Regions from separate parts of the Ruegeria sp. H4 genome, predicted to be linked through region 1. Evidence: riboswitches for the same ligand, from Rfam matches in the RefSeq annotation. Region 1 holds a riboswitch; each other region holds the start of a gene.
What was found. A riboswitch is a leader RNA that binds a small molecule or an ion and turns the genes downstream of it on or off. The one in region 1 is predicted to bind cobalamin.
Positions count from the first base shown of each region.

Region 1 (5,081 bases):
CCCCTTTCCACATGACGGCAATGCTTGGTTCACCCCGAACCGGTACTGTACTGTCGAAATAGGACACTGGATCATACCCCGCCATCGCGGCGCCATCGGTCGCAAAATAGACAGGTTTGTCCTGCGCCCAAGCGAAAGGTGCAAAAGCGATGGCTGTCAGTATACCGAATATGAAACGGCGGTTTTGCATCTGGGTCCTGTAGCAAAGAATCGAGCACCTAAGATGCAATTTTTGAACCGCTGTGAAACCCCCGTTGACGTGGATGTGAACATCCTTGCGAATGCATGGCAGCCCTTAATCAAAGATGTCTTCTATAACATCCCAGGCTTCATCCAGAACACGATAGAACGTGCTCTTTTTCTTCTTCTTTTTTCGAGACTTCGGAGGTGCTGCATGGCTGATCGCCGTACGAGCAGGCTTTGATTTTTGAACTTTGTGCTTTGGCAACATCTTAAGGTCGTGCAGAGGCGCACCACAGCTTGAACAACTCAGCTCGTGCCGTTTCTTCCCGGTCAGAACCAGGGCAGCCCGAGTACCGCAATAGCAGCAGGTTGCGATTTTGGACGGTCCGGAAATAGCGATCTCCTGTCTAATGGTGCCGAGAGGCATATAGGGCGATTGCGGCAGCATTTGAGACGTTCAGTGACCCAAATCCCCCGGATGCGTCAATTTTCACCAATTGATCCACAGTCTCTTTGGTCTTTTGCCGCAATCCCGGCCCTTCAGCACCCAATACCAGTGCCACAGGTCGATCCCTTTGGTTCCCCAGGGCTGTTTCAATAGTTTCATTCGCCTCGCCATCCAGACCGAGCACCAGAAACCCCATCGACTGAAGCTCGGTTATGGCATCGGCCAGATTGCGCACCCTTAGATAAGGCTGACGTTCCAATGCGCCGCTGGCGGTCTTGGCCAGTGCCCCGGTTTCAGGGGCCGAATGATGCCGGGTTCCGATCACAGCACTTGCACCCAGTACTTCGGCTGACCGAAGAATCGCACCCACATTATGTGGGTCCGTTACACGGTCCAGTAGGATCACGCGGGGATGTTCCCGTCCGATGCAGTTCTCGGCCAAACCGCCCCACTCCAGCGGCTTAACCTCAAGCGCTGCCCCTTGATGCACCGAACCCGCATCGATCGGGGCACTGAACTTGCGCGGATCAACCATCTCGGCCTCGATCCCTGCGAATTCAATGGCTTCGAGCAGTTTGTCCCGCGCGTTTCGTGTCACAATCAGGCGCAGTTTCTGGCGCTTGGGGTTCATCAAGGCGTCGCGCACGGCGTGTAAACCAAACAGCCAAACCGTTTCGGCCGCTGCTGCTTTTCGTGCCTGTTCCTTTTCAACAACCCACTTGGGTTTTTTCATTCTGAGGGCCTCCGGGCCATGAATTCGCTTTCCTGCGTCAATGCCGTATTTTCCTGTTGACGCTCCTTTGGTGCGCTAGTAATCACGCCTCCACGTCAGGTGCAACGCCTGACAGTGGGCGACAGGCCGCAAGGTGTGGCAGGGGACTGTAACTCCCTCGCGGAGACGCACGCCTGGTTCGATTCCAGGGTCGCCCACCACTCTTACAAAGCTTCCAGATACCAAAGCATAACGCCCCCGCCATTGGTCGGTGTCTTCAGTTATGAAGAGCAGTCTAGTTATTCGTCAAACATTTGGTTCAGTGAAGTGCTCGCTGTTAACCTTTTCGAAAGCCGCAGGCTAAGCCCAGCCATGCCGCCCAGCGACTGCCACAGGTCGTTTTTCTGCACCCGACGTTGCGGTTGTCGGCGACACGCTTGACAAGCACCGTATCAGTGCCGCATGTCCGATCCGTTGGTGTCCTCGTAAGAGGATGAAAAGGGAATGCGTCAACGGGTTTACCGCCAAACGCAGCCGCCCCCGCGACCGTGACCGGAGAGGGTGCCCAAAGCCACTGGCCAAAGGCTGGGAAGGCGGGACATCCGACAGGGTATACACCCTGACATCCGCAAGCCGGGAGACCTGCCAGCGCCCGAAGATGAAACCGGACGGGGTGTTCCGGTGTGGGGCTTGGATCGGCCCACATGAAACCCCGTCCCCCAGATTTGACTAAGGGGGATGAGAGAGATGAGTAAAGCCGCACCAGTTGAACTGCTGGTCTGCACAACATGCCGCCGTGGCCTGGCAATCGAAGATGACACCCAGCGCCCCGGCGCTTTGCTACATAAGGCGCTGGAACAGGCGGGCGTGCCAGATGGGATCCATCTGAAACCCGTAGAGTGCCTGTCAAATTGCGATCAAGGCTGTTCCATCGTGTTGCGCGGCGGACCCACGCGTTGGACTTTTGTCTACGAAAACCTCAACGAAACCGACCATGTCGAAACGATCATCGAAGGTGTGACCAAGTATTTGGCCACTGACGATGGTTTGGTCAAATGGCGCGAACGTCCTGAACATTTCCGCAAAAACTGTGCGGCCCGTATTCCCCCGATTGGAGCTTGACCCATGTCTACTCTTGAAAAACTTCCCGTCACTGTCATCACCGGCTTTCTGGGCTCGGGCAAAACCACGCTGGTCAAGCACCTGATGCAAAACCCGCAGGGCAAGCGTCTGGCGGTGGTGGTCAATGAATTCGGCGATGTTGGCGTTGATGGCGACATCCTGAAATCCTGCGCGATCCCGGATTGCCCGGCGGAAAACATCATGGAGCTCGCGAACGGCTGTATCTGCTGCACCGTGGCCGACGACTTCATCCCGACCATCGAAGCCTTGATGGCACTGGAGCCGCGCCCTGACCACATCCTGATCGAAACCTCCGGCCTCGCCTTGCCTAAGCCGCTGCTGAAGGCGTTCGACTGGCCCGATATCCGGTCGAAAATCACCGTTGATGGCGTGATCGCGCTGGCCGATGCCGAGGCCGTCGCAGCCGGTCGCTTTGCGCCGAATGTGGCAGCGGTGGATGCTCAGCGCCTCGCCGATGACTCGATCGACCATGAAACGCCCCTATCCGAGGTGTTTGAGGATCAGATTTCCTGCGCCGATATCATCCTGCTTACCAAGCCTGATCTGGCCGGTCCCGAAGGCGTGGCCAAAGCGAAAGAGATCATCGCCGCCGAGGCCCCACGACCGCTACCCGTGGTCGAGGTCGCCGAGGGTGCGGTGGATGTGCGCGTCGTTCTGGGTCTTGAGGCCGCAGCCGAGGATGACATGGATGCTCGCCCGTCGCATCATGACGGTCACCACGATCACGAGCATGACGATTTCGAAAGCACCATCGTCGAGTTGCCGGAACAGTCTGATCCCGCCGATCTGGTCGCCAAAATCGAACGTCTGGCCACTGAGCTGAACATTTTGCGCGTCAAAGGCTATGCCGCCGTTCAAGGCAAACCGATGCGCCTGCTGGTGCAAGCCGTCGGTGCTCGTGTGCGTCACCAGTACGACCGCCCGTGGGGGCCCGGCGAGGAACGCCGCTCGCGCATGGTAGTGATCGCCGAGCATGACGACATCAAAGAAGCAGAAATCCGCGATATCCTCGCGGGTGTAACCGAGGCTGCCGAGTAAGGCCCATGCACGTCGTCTTCCGCGAAAGCCACGGGTTAGAAGAAACGGAAACCCCAACCGATCTGGGCCAGAGCCCGGCGGATTTGGTGGTGCTGTCCTTCTCGGACAGCGACCTTGGCGCTTTCGCGGCAGGCTGGCATCGCGGTGGCGGGCCCGAGGGGCGCATGCCCACGATGCGGTTGGCGAACCTGACGGCGTTGAAACATCCTCTGTCCGTCGACACCTATGTGGAACAGACGTTGGAGGGCGCCAAGGGCATTCTGATCCGTCTCATTGGCGGCGTGCCTTACTGGGCCTACGGGTTGCAGCAGGTTCTGTCACTGGCGCAGGCCAAGGGCATCGCGCTGGCCGTCCTCCCCGCCGATGGGCGCGAGGATACGAGGCTGGATGAATATTCCACCCTGCCCGTCTCGACCCTGCGGCGGCTGGCGCATCTGTGTGACACGGGCGGCGAGGTTGCCGCACAGGCCGCACTGGCGCAGATGGCGCTGGCGGCGGGGCTGTATGCCGGGCCGGTGATGGGAGCCAAGACGATCTCCGAATGCGGTACGTGGTGCCCGGATCGGGGCGTGATCCCGGTTAAGACGGCCTTTGCGGGCGACGCAAAACGCATCGTTGTCACCTTCTATCGCGCCTATCTGACCTCGGCGGACACGGCCCCCGTCGCCGCCGTGATCCGCAGCTTGCGGGATCGCGGGTTCGAGGCGGTGGGCCTTTTCGCCCCTTCGCTCAAGGCTCCTGCTGCCGCTGAATGGCTGCGTGACAGCATCGTCGCGCTGAAACCTTCGGCGATCATCAACGCAACCTCTTTCTCTGGCAAAGGCGCATCGGGTACGTCCCCTCTGGACGCAGCGGGCGTGCCCGTGTTTCAGATGGCCCTCGCCACGTCACGCCGCAAGGCATGGGCCGAGGCGGAACGAGGCCTCTCCCCAGCCGATCTCGCCATGCATGTTGTGCTGCCCGAAGTGGACGGGCGCATTTCGGCGGGCATTGCCTCATTCAAGGAACCGGGCAAGCGTGATCCGCATCTGGAATATTCCCGCTTTGCCCACCGGGCTGAGCAAGAGCGGATCGAAGCGATCATCAACCGTGTCACAGGCTGGTTGACCCTTCATAACAAGCCCAAGGCAGATCAGGTACCCGCGCTGGTGCTATCGACCTACCCCGGCAAGGACTGGCAAATGGCGCACGCGGTGGGCCTCGACGCGCTGGCCTCGGCCGAGGCGATCCTGGCCGATCTTCAAACCGAGGGCTACCGCACCGCACCGGCTGAGCCGATTGCTGAAACCCTGCTGGACGCGCGCATCTCATGGTCTTTGGAAGATTACCAGGCAGCCCTGGCTAACCTGCCCGAGCAACTGCGCGTCGATCTCCAAACTGTTTGGGGCAAGCCAGAAGACGACCCGGTTTTTACCGAGGGCGCGTTCCACTTCACCGCCCTGCGCCGAGGCAACGCGCTGGTTGCACTGCAACCCGAACGCGGTACGCCCGAGCTGCGCGATGACGACTATCACGATCTGTCTCGCACCCCGCGTCACAGCTACGTCGCCTTCTATC
Region 1 covers NZ_JBQFOC010000002.1:683,251-688,331, forward strand. The annotation lists gene ACR0KG_RS14910 (YHS domain-containing (seleno)protein) at 1-190, opposite strand, end outside; gene ACR0KG_RS14915 (hypothetical protein) at 296-610, opposite strand; gene rlmB (23S rRNA (guanosine(2251)-2'-O)-methyltransferase RlmB) at 591-1,364, opposite strand; tRNA gene ACR0KG_RS14925 (tRNA-Tyr) at 1,481-1,564, shown strand; cobalamin riboswitch at 1,802-2,007, shown strand; gene ACR0KG_RS14930 (DUF1636 family protein) at 2,091-2,465, shown strand; gene cobW (cobalamin biosynthesis protein CobW) at 2,469-3,524, shown strand; gene cobN (cobaltochelatase subunit CobN) at 3,530-5,081, shown strand, end outside.

Region 2 (5,081 bases), on a different contig from region 1:
TATTACCGAACAGAACCGCAAGGCCTCCGTCCTGAGAAAACGCATGTTCCTTGGACCGGATCACACCGCCTTCGCGGTCGGTGTCCAGTTCCTTGTACCGGTTCGACTGGCTGAACGCCTGCGTGGTGCGTACACCGCCCGGGGCTGCCTTGAACAGGTCCTGCGCCGCCGGGTTGTTGGCAACCTTGATGTCCCAATTGGCAATTGCTTCGCCCATGGTCGGCGTGTGAACAGTGCTGCAGTGGTTGTGGAACAACCCAGCGCGGCTGAGTTCACCGAGGATCGAGAAGATGCCACCGGCGCGGTGGACGTCCTCCATATGCACATTCTCGGTGTTCGGTGCGACTTTGCACAGGCACGGCACCTTACGGCTTAACCGGTCCATGTCGGACATGGTGAAATCGACGCCGCCTTCGTGGGCGATTGCCAGCAGATGCAGGACCGTGTTGGTCGATCCACCCATGGCGATATCCAGGCTCATGGCGTTCTCGAAGGCATCAAACGTTGCGATCTCGCGTGGCAGGAAGCCTTTTTCGTCCAGATCGTAGTGCCGCTTGGTGATCTCGACGATCCGGCGACCTGCTTCAAGGAACAGCTGTTTGCGGTCCGCATGAGTGGCGAGGGTGGAGCCATTGCCTGGCAGTGCCAAACCCAGTGCCTCGGCCAGACAATTCATTGAGTTCGCCGTGAACATGCCCGAGCACGAGCCGCAAGTGGGGCAGGCGTTTTCCTCGATATGCTGAACCTGCTCGTCGGTGAACCGGTCGTCAGCGGCGGCGACCATGGCATCTACAAGGTCGATCTTCTTGGCATCCAGATCAGCGATGTCGATTTTACCAGCCTCCATCGGCCCGCCCGAGACAAAGATCGCTGGAACGTTCAGACGCATCGCAGCCATCAACATGCCTGGCGTGATCTTGTCACAGTTCGAGATACAGACCATCGCATCGGCGCAATGGGCGTTGACCATGTATTCCACCGAATCCGCGATTACTTCGCGCGAGGGTAAGGAATAGAGCATCCCGTCGTGGCCCATGGCGATGCCGTCATCCACCGCGATGGTGTTGAATTCCTTGGCAACACCGCCAGCCTTTTCAACCTCTCGCGCGACCATCTGGCCCAAATCCTTCAGGTGGACGTGACCCGGCACGAATTGAGTGAAGGAGTTGACAATGGCGATGATCGGCTTGCCGAAATCATCGTCCTGCATACCGGTGGCACGCCACAGGCCGCGGGCACCGGCCATGTTGCGGCCGTGGGTAGAGGTTCTGGATCGGTACATTGGCATGATGCTGTTTCCCTTTTGCCCCGGTTGCGATATGCGGGGAATGTGCGTTATAGCGCACGTATCATATGTGCGCTATAACGCACAAGAGGATTCGAAAGACAACGGCATGGCTCCGGACGAAATAACACTGAAACTAAGGGATGTGCGGGCCGCTTCGGGGTTGAGCCTGTCGAAAGTTGCCGAAATCACCGGTGTCAGCAAAGCGATGCTAGGTCAGATCGAACGCGGCGAATCAAGCCCGACGATCGCCACGCTCTGGAAGATTGCCAAAGGATTTCAGCTGCCGCTCAGCGCGTTGATCGACACCGTGAATGGTGATCCGTCGGTTTTTCAAACCGTTACCTTTCCCGGCAGTATCGAGGTCAAGATCGTTTTCCCCTTTGATCCGGCCTTGGGGGCAGAGACATTTCACGTCAACCTCGACCCGAACCAAAGCCATGAGTCCCCTGCCCATGCCGCTGGTGTGACCGAGGAGGTCTTTGTGCTCAGCGGCACGCTGGACATTCTGAAAGGTGAGGCTTGGGTGTCTTTGCAAACGGGGCAGGGACTTCGATTTGCAGCGGATGTCCCGCACGGATATCGCGCAGGTGCTGAAGGGGCGGCGTTTTTGAACATGCATCACTATGCGCAACAGCCGGATGTTCAGGAAAACGGCAAGGTTCATTGATGAGTGAGTTTTTCAACAGTCTGACCATCGTGGACGCCATCGGTTCCTTCGGGGCTCTGATCGTGGTTGCCGCCTATTTCGCGACGCAGATGCGGTATATGAATTCCGAAGATCTGGCGTTTCCCGTGGTGAACCTGCTGGGGTCTGTTTTGATCGTCTATTCGTTGCTTCAGAACTTCAATCTGGCGTCGATGCTGATTGAAGGCTTTTGGATCATCATAAGCGTGATCGGAATTGTTCAGCATTTCAGGTTGCACCGCGCTGGGTAGCGCGGCGCAATAGGGTTATACAGCGTTGTGGAGGCGGGGCGTAAACAGCCCAATCCGGCCCAGACCTCGCATGGATTTTGCTGCGGCCAACACGGCTAGATCGGCCAGCGGTTCGATCAGAATAACCAGCATGTAGGCAGCGCCGAAACTGGCGACCGCTGTAAAGTTCTCGGCCCCAAATCCTTGGCCATAAAAGGCCCAGAACGCCACCCAGATGACGACACCGCCCTGATAGGCCGTCGATAGCGCAAGTGCCTGAGAATACTTCAGATCAATATAGGCTGTATTCGGCGCAATGATGCGGTTGGCCAAGGCCTGCAAGGCAAACAACGGTACCAGCAACGTTGTCATGTTCATTCCGAACTGTGGCAGGTCGAAAGGCGCCAGAAAAAACCCCTGGATAAACAAGCCCGCGATCAGGCCGATAGCGGCAGGGGCCGCACCGAACAACAAAAACAGGGTCGATCCCAGAATAAAATGAACCTCCGACACCCCGACCGGGAAGTGCGGCAACACCTCAAAGAAGGTGAAAACCAGCCCGGTGGTCAGGGCTGAGCGAATGGCCAGGCTGGCAAGGCCGCTGCTTTTCAGGCTGTCCCATGCCAGTTTAGCGGTATAGAGCCCTACGCCAGTTGCGGTGGCGTAGCTCAAGACAAGTTTGGCGCCATTTACGACGCCCGGTTCGATATGCATAGTTTAGTCTCCTTCCCGTCACACCCGACGGCAGAAAGGTTTAAGAATTGGGCTTTCGCCCGGTTTGCACATGGCAGGTCTCCTGACTTGCGGATTGGCTTCGATCCCGGCCTTCCCAACCGATTGCCTCGGTCAGTGGCCATGATGGGGCGAAACTCCGCCTACAGTTGCGGGGGCAGTTCCGGAATTGACAGGTACTGTCGCACCGGATTCCCTTTTCATTCCTCAGGGGGAATTCCCCTTTGGAAACCATGTCCGGCAGGTGTCTGGCGCGGGGTGCCGCCTGTCAAGCAGGCAAACGTGTATGTTTGGAAAAAATTGTCAGCGCGCCGGGGGGTGCAGGCCTTGGCATGGCTTGCACGTTTGGCCGCTCGGATATAGGGAAACTCAGACTCGCTTAGGGGAGGCTTTGATGCAAGACGATCCGAAAACCCTGGTATCTACCGACTGGCTGGCTGCGCATATCAAGGACCCGGATCTGCGGATTCTGGACGGGTCGTGGTATCTGCCCGCGCAGAATCGCGATGCCAAGGCGGAATATGATGCGGGCCACATCCCCGGCGCGCGCTTCTTCGATATTGATGACATTTCGGACCACCGCTCGGACTTGCCGCATATGGCGCCGCCGGTCGAGAAGTTCATGTCACGCCTGCGGGCGATCGGCGTGGGCGATGGTCATCAGGTGGTCGTCTATGACGGGGCCGGGCTGATGTCGGCCGCGCGGGTCTGGTGGCTGTTCCGTCTGATGGGGCAAGAGAATATCGCCGTTCTGGACGGGGGTTTGCCGAAATGGCAGGCCGAAGGGCGAGAGGTCGAAGATCTGCCCCCTGTGATCCGGGATCGCCATATGACCGTCCGGGTACAGAACCATCTGGTACGCGACGTAACACAGGTGTCCGCCGCCGCCAAACTGGCTGATCATGAGATCATCGATGCCCGTGCCGCCGCCCGCTTTGCCGGAACCGAGGCTGAACCGCGCGAAGGGCTGCGATCGGGCCACATACCAGGCTCGCGCAACGTGCCCTTTGGCAGCCTGCTAAATAGTGACGGCACGATGAAGTCGCCCGATGCGTGCCGCGCCGTGTTTGAGGCCGCAGGCGTGGATCTGAATAAACCGGCGATCACCTCGTGCGGTTCAGGCGTGACCGCTGCAATCCTAAGCCTTGCGCTTGAACGCATGGGCAAAAAAGACCACGCGCTTTATGACGGCTCCTGGGCTGAATGGGGTGCCTTCCCAACCCTGCCCGTCGCAACCGGAGAAATCTGATGTTCGAGAACCTCAAACCGCAGCCCGCCGACAAAATCCTGGCGCTGATGCAGATGTACCGCGAAGACCCGCGTGATCAGAAGATCGACCTGGGTGTCGGCGTCTACAAGAATGCCGAAGGTGTTACCCCGGTAATGCGTGCGGTCAAAGCCGCCGAAAAGCGCATTCTGGAGGAGCAGGAGAGCAAAGCCTATACCGGTCTGGCAGGTGATCCGGCCTATGCCGATGCGATGATCGGGCTGATCCTTGGCGATACGGTGCCGCGTACCAAAATTGCCGCCGTTGCGACACCGGGCGGGACGGGTGCCTGCCGTCAAGCGTTCGAGATGATCCGCATGGCCAATCCTGAGGCGCGCGTGTTTGTATCGAACCCGACATGGCCAAACCACCTGTCGATCCTGAGCTACTTGGGTATCGAGGCGGTTCCGTATCGCTATTTTGACGGCGAAACCCGCGGCGTTGATTTCGACGGTATGATCGAGGACCTGAAAACTGCCAAGGCGGGCGACGTGGTTCTGCTGCATGGTTGCTGCCATAACCCGACCGGCGCAAACTTGAACCCCGTGCAGTGGCAAGAGGTGGTGAACCTGATCAACGAGCTTGGGCTGGTTGCCATGATCGACATCGCCTATCAGGGTTTCGGCGACGGTCTTGAGGAAGACGCGCAGGCAACCCGTCTGGTGGCATCGTCGGTCAAGCGCTGCCTGATCGCGGCGTCTTGTTCGAAGAACTTCGGCGTCTATCGTGAGCGGACCGGCCTGCTGATGGCGATCAGCGATGATGCGGCGCAGACGGCATTGAACCAGTCGACGCTGGCCTTCCTGAACCGCCAGAACTACTCGTTTCCGCCGGACCATGGCGCACGGGTCGTGACCACCATCCTGAACGACGACGCCT
Region 2 covers NZ_JBQFOC010000004.1:163,039-168,119, reverse strand. The annotation lists gene ilvD (dihydroxy-acid dehydratase) at 1-1,288, opposite strand, end outside; gene ACR0KG_RS19000 (helix-turn-helix domain-containing protein) at 1,395-1,955, shown strand; gene ACR0KG_RS18995 (CBU_0592 family membrane protein) at 1,955-2,224, shown strand; gene ACR0KG_RS18990 (energy-coupling factor ABC transporter permease) at 2,240-2,917, opposite strand; cobalamin riboswitch at 2,973-3,186, opposite strand; gene sseA (3-mercaptopyruvate sulfurtransferase) at 3,330-4,184, shown strand; gene ACR0KG_RS18980 (amino acid aminotransferase) at 4,184-5,081, shown strand, end outside.
Region 2: it holds a riboswitch for cobalamin, as region 1 does, so the genes downstream of both, ACR0KG_RS18990 (energy-coupling factor ABC transporter permease) here and ACR0KG_RS14930 (DUF1636 family protein) in region 1, are expected to answer to the same signal.

Region 3 (5,081 bases), on a different contig from region 1:
CCAGTGGCATGAACACACCGGTATCGCGCTTTCGTAGAAACAGCAGGTTAGCACAAAACAGGCAGAGCCCGATAAAGGCGGTATCAACGAATTGGGTGGCGGATTCCAATATTACTTACTCTCTGAAAATCGACCACGGATGGTCTTGCGCTGCAGCCTCTTCATGCCCTCTAAAGCATGCGATCTGACATCTACCAATTTCATGGGATTTGTCGTCTCTTTTGATCGGACAGGACGTTTGAGACTGCGTTAGACAGGTTTAATCTAAATTCTTGCGCGGCCGTTCGGCGCGCTACGACTTGGCGTGGCGTGCCAGAAACTGCGAGAACCGGGCCAGCCCGGCTTTCAAATCTTCGGTTGGGTTGGTGTATCCAAGCCGCAGCCAGCCCTCCATGTCCATTGCGCTGCCCGGCGTCAGCATCACACCTTCTTCTTGCAACAGCGTCACGCATAGATCGCGCGAAGACATTGGTAGTTCGTATTTCAACAAGGCCGTAGTGCCGGATTTTGGCGGCACCCAGCTAAGCAGCGGTTCGTTTACGATCCAATCCTGAACGATCCGCAAGTTTTGGCGAGTGATCCGGTGCGCCCGCGCCAGTATCTTGTCGCGATGTTCCAGCGCCATGGCGGCTAGCATTTCGTCGATCTTGCCGACCGATATCGTGTTGTAGTCCCGGTGGATCATCACGTCATGCAGCATCTCTTTGGGTCCGGCGATCCAGCCAACCCGTAACCCGGCCAGCGAATAGGCCTTGGACATGCCTGCCGTGCTGATCCCTTTTTCGTACAGGTCTGCGACTGCGGCGGTGAAGCCGTCGCCTGTCTGATCTGTTCCGCGATAGACCTCGTCACAAAGCAACCAGGCATCGACACCACGTGCGATTTCGACGATTTGTTCCAGCAATGTGCGATCCATCAGCGCCCCTGTCGGGTTATTGGGATTGTTGATCACAATCAGGCGCGTATCGGGTCGCACCATCGCCCGCAACTCGTCCAGTTCGGGCAAAAAGGCGTTTTCGGACCGCAGATGCAGCAGTTCGATTTCGGCACCAATGCTTTCGGGAATGGAGTAGTGCTGCTGATAGGTGGGTATCACGGAAACCACGTGATCACCACGCGATACCAGCGTCTGATGCACCAGAGAGTTCGCGCCGATGGTCCCATGCGTTGTTAGGATGTTATCCCGGCCCTGTCTGTCATACAGGCCACAGATCGCATCGCGCAGGCGTTCTGACCCTTCAATTGCGCCATAGGTCATCTTCATGGATGACAGATCGTTCAGAATGCTGTTGTGCTGACCCGCCATGTCGAACAGTTCGCCCAGCGTGATGGACTGGACGCAGGTCTCAGCCAGATTGAGTTCGCAGGTCGTCTCGAACTCATTCATCCACATCTCAACACCAAAGGGTCTGATTTCCATTGGGGCTCTCCTACTTTTAGCATTTGGGGCGATGGCACGTAACGGACGCACGGTTATGAAGATGTCTTATACCGCCAAACCAGCCAAGCGGAAGATTGCGGGTTTGTGCCTGAAATGTATCCCGGGGTTTTACTTCACAAACCCGGATCCGACCCGGACATCGAGATGTCTGTTTTGAAACTGAAAATGTCGCAAGTCTCTCAGCATATGAACTGCGCGACTCTATCCTGTGCATGTGAGGTGCCGCTGTTTGAGTCTCAGACAGCGGAGAATTGGGAAGCCGGTGAAATTCCGGCACTGCCCCCGCAACGGTAAGGAAGGTCAGGTTCGGCAATCAACCACTGGGACGAGGATCCCGGGAAGGTGTCGCAACCGGGCGCAAGCCCCTTTCAAGTCCGGAAACCAGCCTTGCAGATATGTCAAACCGCGGGTGGCGGTGGGGGCACATGTTTCGGACGTGATCCTCGCGCGCCTCCGGACGGTTCCTCCTTGTCATCTGCCCAAGCAATGCCGCGGGGCGCGGCAGGAGAGCCAGAAATGAACAGCATTCAAAGCCTGTTGGCACGTCGCATCCCTGATCACGCGCTCGAGCAGGCGTTTTATACAGACCCCCAGGTATTTCAGGCCGATCTTGAAGCCATCCACTATCGCGATTGGCTGTTTGCCATTCCGGCCTGCGAGCTGGTGAAAGCAGGGGACTACGTAACCTATACTGTGGGTGCCTACCGCGTTGTCATTGTGCGTGGTGCCGACAACCAAATCAGGGCATTTCACAACACCTGCCGCCACCGTGGTTCGATCATCTGCAAGGCTGCAAAAGGCAATGCGCCTAAGCTGGTTTGCCCCTATCACCAATGGACCTACGAGCTCGATGGTTCATTGCTGTGGGCGCGCGATATGGGGCCGGATTTCGATCCGAAACAGCATGGGTTGAAGACCGTCCATTGCCGTGAGCTTGCCGGGTTGGTTTACATCTGTCTTGCGGACAACGCCCCAGATTTCGACATGTTTGCCAATACCGCGCGCCCTTATCTGGAGCCGCATGATCTGGGCAACGCCAAAGTGGCTTTTGAAAGTTCGATTGTTGAGAAAGGCAACTGGAAGCTGGTTTGGGAAAATAACCGCGAGTGTTACCACTGCGGTGGCAACCATCCCGCGCTATGCCGCACATTCCCTGATGATCCTGCAGTCACAGGGATCGAAGGGGGTGAGACGCCGCTGCATATGCAAGCGCATTTTGACAGGTGCGAAGCCGCCGGGATGCCCTCGCAATTCTACCTGCATGATGACGGACAATTCCGTATGGCTCGGATGCCTCTGAAAGAAGGAGCGCAAAGCTATACGATGGATGGAAAATCCGCCGTGCGGCGCTGGCTTGGCCGATCGCCTTTTGCGGATGCAGGTGCGTTGTTGAAATTTCACTATCCAACTACCTGGAACCACTTTCTGGCTGATCATTCCATCGTGTTCCGCGTAACACCAATCAGCCCGACTGAAACCGAGGTCACAACCAAATGGCTGGTTCACAAGGATGCCGTTGAAGGGGTCGATTACGATCTGAAACGTCTGACCGAGGTCTGGATTGCCACCAATGACGAAGACCGTCAGGTGGTCGAGGATAATCAGCTGGGTATCAACAGCCCGGCCTATCTGCCTGGCCCGTATTCGCCGACGCAGGAATCCGGTGTGCTGCAATTCGTGGATTGGTATTGCAACACGTTGGCCGGTCGGTTGGCCCCCGAAACAATGGCGGCGGAGTAACGGTGATGAAAGATCTCAACGCGGTTGTGAATATCTGGCAGGACAGCGAAACACTGGAATGCGTCTCGGTCGTGCCCGAGATGGCAAATACGGCCAGTTTCACCTTTCGCGCTCCGTCTGGGTCGATGTTTGCGTACCATCCAGGGCAGTTTCTGACTTTGGAAATCCCGGCTCCTGGACAGCCGGGTGGGGTTGTGCATCGCACCTATACGATTTCTTCTTCTCCCTCGCGGCCACGGTCGATCACCATCACTGCCAAGGCCCAGCCCGACAGTATTGGAACGCGCTGGATGCTGGACAACCTGCAACCCGGCATGCGGATCAAAGCCATCGGACCAGCCGGGCTGTTTTCGAATGTTGAAAGCACGGCTGGCAAATATCTATTCATCTCTGCTGGGTCCGGGATCACCCCGATGATGTCGATGACCACCTGCATGTGGGACGAGGGGCGTGATCTGGATATTGTCTTTATCAACTGCGCAAAGCGACCGTCCGAGATCATCTTTCGCCAGCGGCTGGAACACATGGCCAGCCGAACCCCTGGCCTAGATCTGAAATTCGTTGTTGAAGAGCCCGACCGCTATCGCCCTTGGACGGGGTATCAGGGGCAGTTCAACCAGTTGATGCTGGGCCTGATGGCGCCTGACTATCTGGAGCGTGAAGTCTATTGCTGCGGCCCGGAACCTTTCATGCAGGCGGTACGCGATGCTCTGGTCGGGCTGGGCTATGATATGGACAACTATCATCAGGAAAGCTTTGGCGCCCCGGTTGAAACCAAGGCCGATCAGCCAGAGCTGGACGATGTTATCCCCGATGATGACAGCAAAGCTGAGATTGTGTTTGCAAGCTCCGGCGTGACTGCCAAAGTTGCCGAAACCGACACGGTTCTGGCAGCCGCGCGGTCGGTTGGGTTGAACATCCCCTCGGGCTGTACGTTCGGCGTTTGCGGGACCTGCAAGGTTAGAAAAACAGCGGGTGAGGTGCATATGGTTCACAATGGCGGGATATCCGAAGACGATATCGAAGCCGGTTACATTCTTGCCTGCTGTTCCAACCCGATCGGTAAGGTAGAAGTAGAGGTTTAGTCTCAAAACCGCCCCGGGATGCGCCCCGGGGCGGTTTGTTTATTCGGTCTATGACACGGTGAACTGCCCCATCATGCCGCAATCTTCATGTTCCAGGATGTGGCAGTGATACATATAGGGCGCGTCAGAAGGCGCATTATGGTCGAACCGCACCAGAACTTCGGACCAGCCATCCTCGACATGGACCATATCTTTCCAGCCTTGCGCATAGGCGGGGGCGGGGCCTCCGTTTTGTGCGAGAATGCGGAAGGAACAACCGTGGATGTGAAAGGGGTGAAGTTGATCATCAACTGAGATACGCCAGATTTCGGTATAGCCTTTTCTGACCGTCTCATCAATCCGGTCCATTTTCATTGGTAGCCCGTTTATGGCCATCGCTCCGGCATCGCCGCAGAAATTGTCCCAAGCCAGCGCAAGTGCGGCAAGATCGGCCCCGACATTCATGTTCAACTCAAAGGATCGCGTGACTGTCGCCTCAGAGGGTTGGGCAGGGGAGAGATTGGCAAGTTTGGTCGGCATTGACCCGGTGAAACCGGTCTGTGCGGTTCTCGCCAACCGCAAAGCAGTCACTGTTTGGTTCCCTCCAAAAAGGTTGGCAAAGAACCCACCACCGTTCCCGTTCAGATTGACATTCAAGGCGTTCGCCTCAAGCGCGCTCATATCCACGAGCACCTCATACCTTTCACCAGGCGACATCAGGATGCTCTCCGCCTCGACCGGTGCGGGCAGAAACCCTCCGTCCGATGCGATCACAGTGATTGGCCCGGTTTCCATCGACAATCCAAGGAAACGCGCGTTACAGGCATTCAGAATGC
Region 3 covers NZ_JBQFOC010000001.1:2,190,923-2,196,003, reverse strand. The annotation lists gene ACR0KG_RS10700 (helix-turn-helix domain-containing protein) at 1-109, opposite strand, end outside; gene ACR0KG_RS10695 (aminotransferase) at 293-1,420, opposite strand; cobalamin riboswitch at 1,642-1,845, shown strand; gene ACR0KG_RS10690 (aromatic ring-hydroxylating oxygenase subunit alpha) at 1,958-3,181, shown strand; gene ACR0KG_RS10685 (FAD-binding oxidoreductase) at 3,187-4,266, shown strand; gene ACR0KG_RS10680 (multicopper oxidase domain-containing protein) at 4,315-5,081, opposite strand, start outside.
Region 3: it holds a riboswitch for cobalamin, as region 1 does, so the genes downstream of both, ACR0KG_RS10690 (aromatic ring-hydroxylating oxygenase subunit alpha) here and ACR0KG_RS14930 (DUF1636 family protein) in region 1, are expected to answer to the same signal.

Region 4 (5,081 bases), on a different contig from region 1:
TTCCGGTGCACTTGTGCGCAACCCCTGGACCAAGGCCAGCACGATGCCTGATGCGATCAGGCCGCCGCAAAACGCAGCCAGCGGTAGGGTCCATATGCCCAGCACATCGCCGGTGACCGTGATGACCAGAACAGCGCCCGCAGCCGCGCCCGACGAGAGACCGAACAGAAATGGGTCGGCCAAGTCGTTGCGCGTGGTGGTTTGCAGAACCACCCCCACAACACCAAGCCCCGCACCGATGACAGCGGCGAACAGCGCACGCGGCAGGCGCAGATCAAACACGATCCGATGCAGCGGCGACATCTCGCCTTCTGACAGACCTGTGCCCAGGCCGATGGCGGCAATGACATCCGCCACCGGGATCGGGGTTGTACCGTAGACTGTCGACAGCAGCAAAAGGGCGGTCAGAACGACCGCCCCCAGCACAACTATCCGGCCCGTCTGGACCATATCAGTTGGTCGCCGTCGGGTGCATCGCATCCGCCATCTTCTGGATCGCGTCGATATTTGCCGGTCCCGGTGTCAACTCTTCGTAACGCAGACCGATCCAGCGTTCATTTTTGACCGCATCTGTTTGGGACATCACTGGGTGCTCTTGCAGGAACTTGAACGTGTCCTCTGCCCCGTTGCCGGTCTGATAGTCAAGCAGCACCAGAAATTCCGGGTTCGATGCAGCAACCGCTTCCCACGAGGTGCGGCCCCAGCTAGTGTCCATATCATGGGTGACGTTTTCGCCGCCAGCCGCTGCGATCATCGCATCGGGGATGGCGAATTTGCCAGCGGTAAAGGGCGCATCTGCCGGGCCGTCCAGTAAGAATACACGGGGTTTGGCCAGATCGGCGGTCTTGGCTTCGATGGCAGACAGCTGTTCTTTCCAGCCTGCTACCAGTTCCTCGGCCTTTTCCTTGACATGCATGACCTGACCCAGACGCAGCACATCGTTGAACAGCAGGTCCATGCTGGCCTCAGGGCGGTCCTTGTCTAGATGCACGCAGCTTTCGGTCAGGATCATTGTCTTGATGCCGAACGGGGCCAGAGTGTCCGGGGTCACGTCGCCGCCGGGCTTCATGCCATAATACCAGCCCGCGAAGAACAGATCGGGCTCGGCCGCAACCAGGTTTTCGACGGTTGGGTATTTCGGCGCCAGTTCCGGGATGTCACCGCGCAGCTTATCGAAATCAGGGCTGGTCTTATACCAACCTGTGATACCGGTCAGGCCAACGATGTGTTCTTGCAGGCCCAGCGCAAAGGCCATGTCTGTCATGTTCATGTCATGCACAACCAGCCGTTCCGGCTTGGCGTCGAACACCAGCGGTTCGCCGCAATTGTCCACGGTTACTTCATGGGCCGCCGCGCCGCTGGCCAAGCCGGTGATCATCAAAGCTGACCAAATTTTCTGTTTCATCAATGTCTCCTGTTAAGATGAAAGCGTTCGTTTTCGGATATCCAGCGCCGGGATCACGCGCCCTTCGTGCTGGAAGCACAGGTAGTCAACACCAAACGTGTCGCGCACATGATCCGGCGTTAGTATCTGGTCGACTGGCCCAAAGCCCGTCATGCGTGTGGATTTCATCAGCGCGACATGGCTGGCGAATTCCGGGATCATGACAAGGTCGTGCACGATCATCACCACCGTCACGCCCAGTTCGGCCACCAGCGACAGCATGTGCCCTTTGGCATCGGGGTCCAGATGATTGGTGGGCTCGTCGAGAAACAACAACGAGGGGTTCTGCGCCAATGCACGCGCGATATGAGCGCGTTGGCGTTCGCCGCCCGAGAGCCGCTGCATCGGCTTGTCCGCCAGATGGGTTAGCTCGGTCGTGCGTAGAACGCGCGCAAGATCCATCTTGTGGTCTTCTGCCGAGCGGTTGCTTTGAATGGGAATCTGGCCCAGCGCAATGTAGTCGCGCAGCTTTAGGCGGCCATCGGGCAGTTCCTGCTGACCAACAACCGCAATGGTCCGGGCGCGTTCCTGCGCAGACAGGCTGCGCAGGCTTTGACCGTTGATCCGTACGTCCCCCAGCGCCAGACGCTCGACCCCACAGAGCAGGTTCAGCAGCGTTGTTTTGCCGGCACCGTTCGGACCGGCGATGGCAAGGATCGCCCCTTCTTCCAAAGAGAACGAGACGCCTTGTAGCAACACATCGCCATTCAGGGCGTAGTATTCCAGATTCTCCGCGACCAGAAAGCTCATGCCTTACCCGCCTTTGGAAGACGAGGCAGACGTGCTAGAGTTTTGAACAGCAAGGCGGGGGGGCGATCCGTTGCGCTGGTCCAACCGCTCTCGCTGTCGCGGTACTGATGGGCGAAGGTGGCGATCGCATCCAGATCGGCGGTGCTTTGAATATCGCCAAACAGGTATTGCGCCTTGCCTTCGGCTTGCAGACCGATGGCCATGGGACGTTCGCATCCTGCCATGCACGGGATCAGTCGCGTAGCGAACCCGTCTGGCAGCGACGCGTCCAGCAGAATTTGGGCGGCGCTGGCTTCGATCTCACCCTGGCAGGTCGAGCAGATCAGCACAAAGTGATCAGCGTTGCGGTTCATTGCCACCCTCAACGCGCAGAACGCCCGTGTCGAAAGTGCCAGTCCCCAAAGGGCGCAAATATGCCATCAATCCTCCTTCCAGGACGCCCCGTCCCGGGTTGGTTTCACAGGTGATGGCAGGTCTCCTGACTTGCGGGTCGTTGCTTGGCCAACCTTCCCGGCCTTCTCGGGCCAGTGGTGATTTGGCGTCGCTCTCCGCTTACAGTTGCGGGGGCAGTTACGGACTTGGCCTGTTCCGATATTCCGGGGGCCGCACCGTATTCCCATTTTCATCCCGCACCCAAAGCTGCGGGAACCATCACAGGTCAGCTATTCTGGACAAGACACGCTTGTCAAGCAATCGCTGAGAGGCTCGGGTCAATCTCGGGGTAGATCAGTAATCCGCAACCAACAGGAATTCGGCCTCGGTATCTTCTTCGATCGTGGCAAAGCGGGGGATGGGTTGTTCGAACACGTTATCGGTGCGGTCGTCGTTTACGGTTGAGACCTCGCCGATCAGGCAATCCCCGCGCTCGGCCCAGAAGGCGTGCCAGATTCCGGGCATAAGGGTTACACTTTCGCCGGGTTTCAGGCGCAGCAATTCGCCCGGAGTGATGGTGATATCGCATCCGTCGCTGGGCACCACAACCGGTGTGTCGCGGTCTACGCTGCCATCGGGGTTCGAGGCATAGATCTCCATCACCAGATCGCCGCCGCCCCGGTTGATGATATCCTCGGCTTTGACGATATGACGATGCATCGGCGACAGCTGCTTGTCGCGCGAGATCAGCAGTTTTTCTGCATAAAGCATCCCACGACCCTGGCTCAGATCGTTCTCATCCCCATTGCGCAGGGTGAACAGGAACAGGCCAAGCTCATCAAATTTGCCTTGCCCGTAGTCGGTGATGTCCCATCCCAGTCCCCGGGCGCGGATCGTGTCGGCCTTGGCGCTGCGCATCTGATCCGGAGACCAGTCGGCAAAGGGGGGCAGGATGAAACCGAAAGACTGGATAAAGGCCTGTGCATCGGTCTTGATGTGGTTGATGTCGGAACGTTTCATGTGACTTCCCTTTTTGGGACTAGAGCTCGTGCGCCCAGGGCGGGTTGGCCCCGGCACGCGATACGGTGACTGCTGCAACATCTGCACCCAACGCTAAAGCTGCACGCAGGCTTTCTTTTGTCAGATCGCGCAGCCCGGCTTTGGTCAGATGTCCGGAACGGTGAAGTTCCGCCAGCACGCCAGCGTTGAACGTATCGCCCGCCCCCACCGTATCGACAACCTGAACCGCTTTAACCGGTATCGTGGTTTCCGAGCCATCGCGTAGATAACCCGAAGCCCCCTGGCTCCCACGTGTAACAATCACAACCGCGGGACCGGCTTGCAGCAACAAAGGCACTTTCTCGGCATGGGTTTCGGGCCCCGGAATGATCCAGTCCAGATCTTCATCCGAGACTTTGAGGATATCGGTCTGCGCAATCATGGCATTCAAACGGGTGCGGTATCTGGTCTGATCCTGGATAAACCCCGGTCGGATGTTGGGGTCCAACATCACCGCTCGATCCGTCCCGTGATGGCTTAGCAAGGCAGCATAAGCATCGGCGCAGGGTTCGCAGGCAAGACTGATACCGCCTAGATACAGGGTCGAGATGGCGGGCAGTTGGTCGGGCAGATCCTCGGGCTGAAGCATGCGCCCGGCGGTGTTCTCGTCAACGAAGTTGTACGATGCATGACCATCGACCAGTTTCACAAACGCCAAAGTGGTTGGGCGGTCGCTGGTGATCACATGGGAGGTATCCACATGGCTCGCTTTCAGCGTATCCGCCAATTGTTCACCAAACATATCGGACGACAGGCCGGTCAACATGCCAACAGGCGCGCCCAATCTCCCCAACGCGATCGCCGTGTTGAAAATTGCACCTCCAGAATGGGGTACATACCCTTGGGCACCCGAGACTGTAGGCTCGGTGATCATATCGATCAGCGCTTCTCCGCAGCACAGGATCATCCCGCGTTCCTTCATTGAGAATTGTCAGGCGGTTCTACCGCATGAGGGCATTTTTGCAGAAGTTGTTAGCGCCAACAATGCCAAATTCGACCTGTTCTGAGATATAGAGATCCATTCCGCGCCGCAGCTCGCTGAACCGGCCACCATTGTTGAAGGCATCCAGAAAACTGTCTCCGAACAGCCAGCGGTTTTTTTCCGCCACGCCACCGACCAGAAAGACGCCGCCTATTGGCATCAATGTGACGGCCATATCCCCTAGCAAAGCGCCCAGATGCGTTGTGAACAGCGATGCGGTTTGAACCGCGTGCCGATCAGTGCCGGATCGCGCATCCTGCAGGATATCCCGCGCCGGGCGCGCGGAGATATTGGTTTGACCCGCCGCCATTGCCACTGCTCGATACAAGATCGGTAATCCGGTGCCGCTGAGGAACATCTCAGCTTCCAAACTCAGGCTGTCACCAAAGAAGCATTCGGGTGCAATACGCCGGGCCGCGTCAAAGATATCAACCTCATCCCGGTGGCGCGGCGCAAGGCCGACATGGCCTCCTT
Region 4 covers NZ_JBQFOC010000001.1:1,889,362-1,894,442, forward strand. The annotation lists gene ACR0KG_RS09390 (iron ABC transporter permease) at 1-450, opposite strand, end outside; gene ACR0KG_RS09395 (ABC transporter substrate-binding protein) at 452-1,405, opposite strand; gene ACR0KG_RS09400 (ABC transporter ATP-binding protein) at 1,418-2,194, opposite strand; gene ACR0KG_RS09405 (DUF1636 family protein) at 2,191-2,547, opposite strand; cobalamin riboswitch at 2,646-2,862, opposite strand; gene ACR0KG_RS09410 (D-lyxose/D-mannose family sugar isomerase) at 2,921-3,586, opposite strand; gene ACR0KG_RS09415 (carbohydrate kinase family protein) at 3,606-4,532, opposite strand; gene ACR0KG_RS09420 (glucokinase) at 4,567-5,081, opposite strand, start outside.
Region 4: it holds a riboswitch for cobalamin, as region 1 does, so the genes downstream of both, ACR0KG_RS09405 (DUF1636 family protein) here and ACR0KG_RS14930 (DUF1636 family protein) in region 1, are expected to answer to the same signal.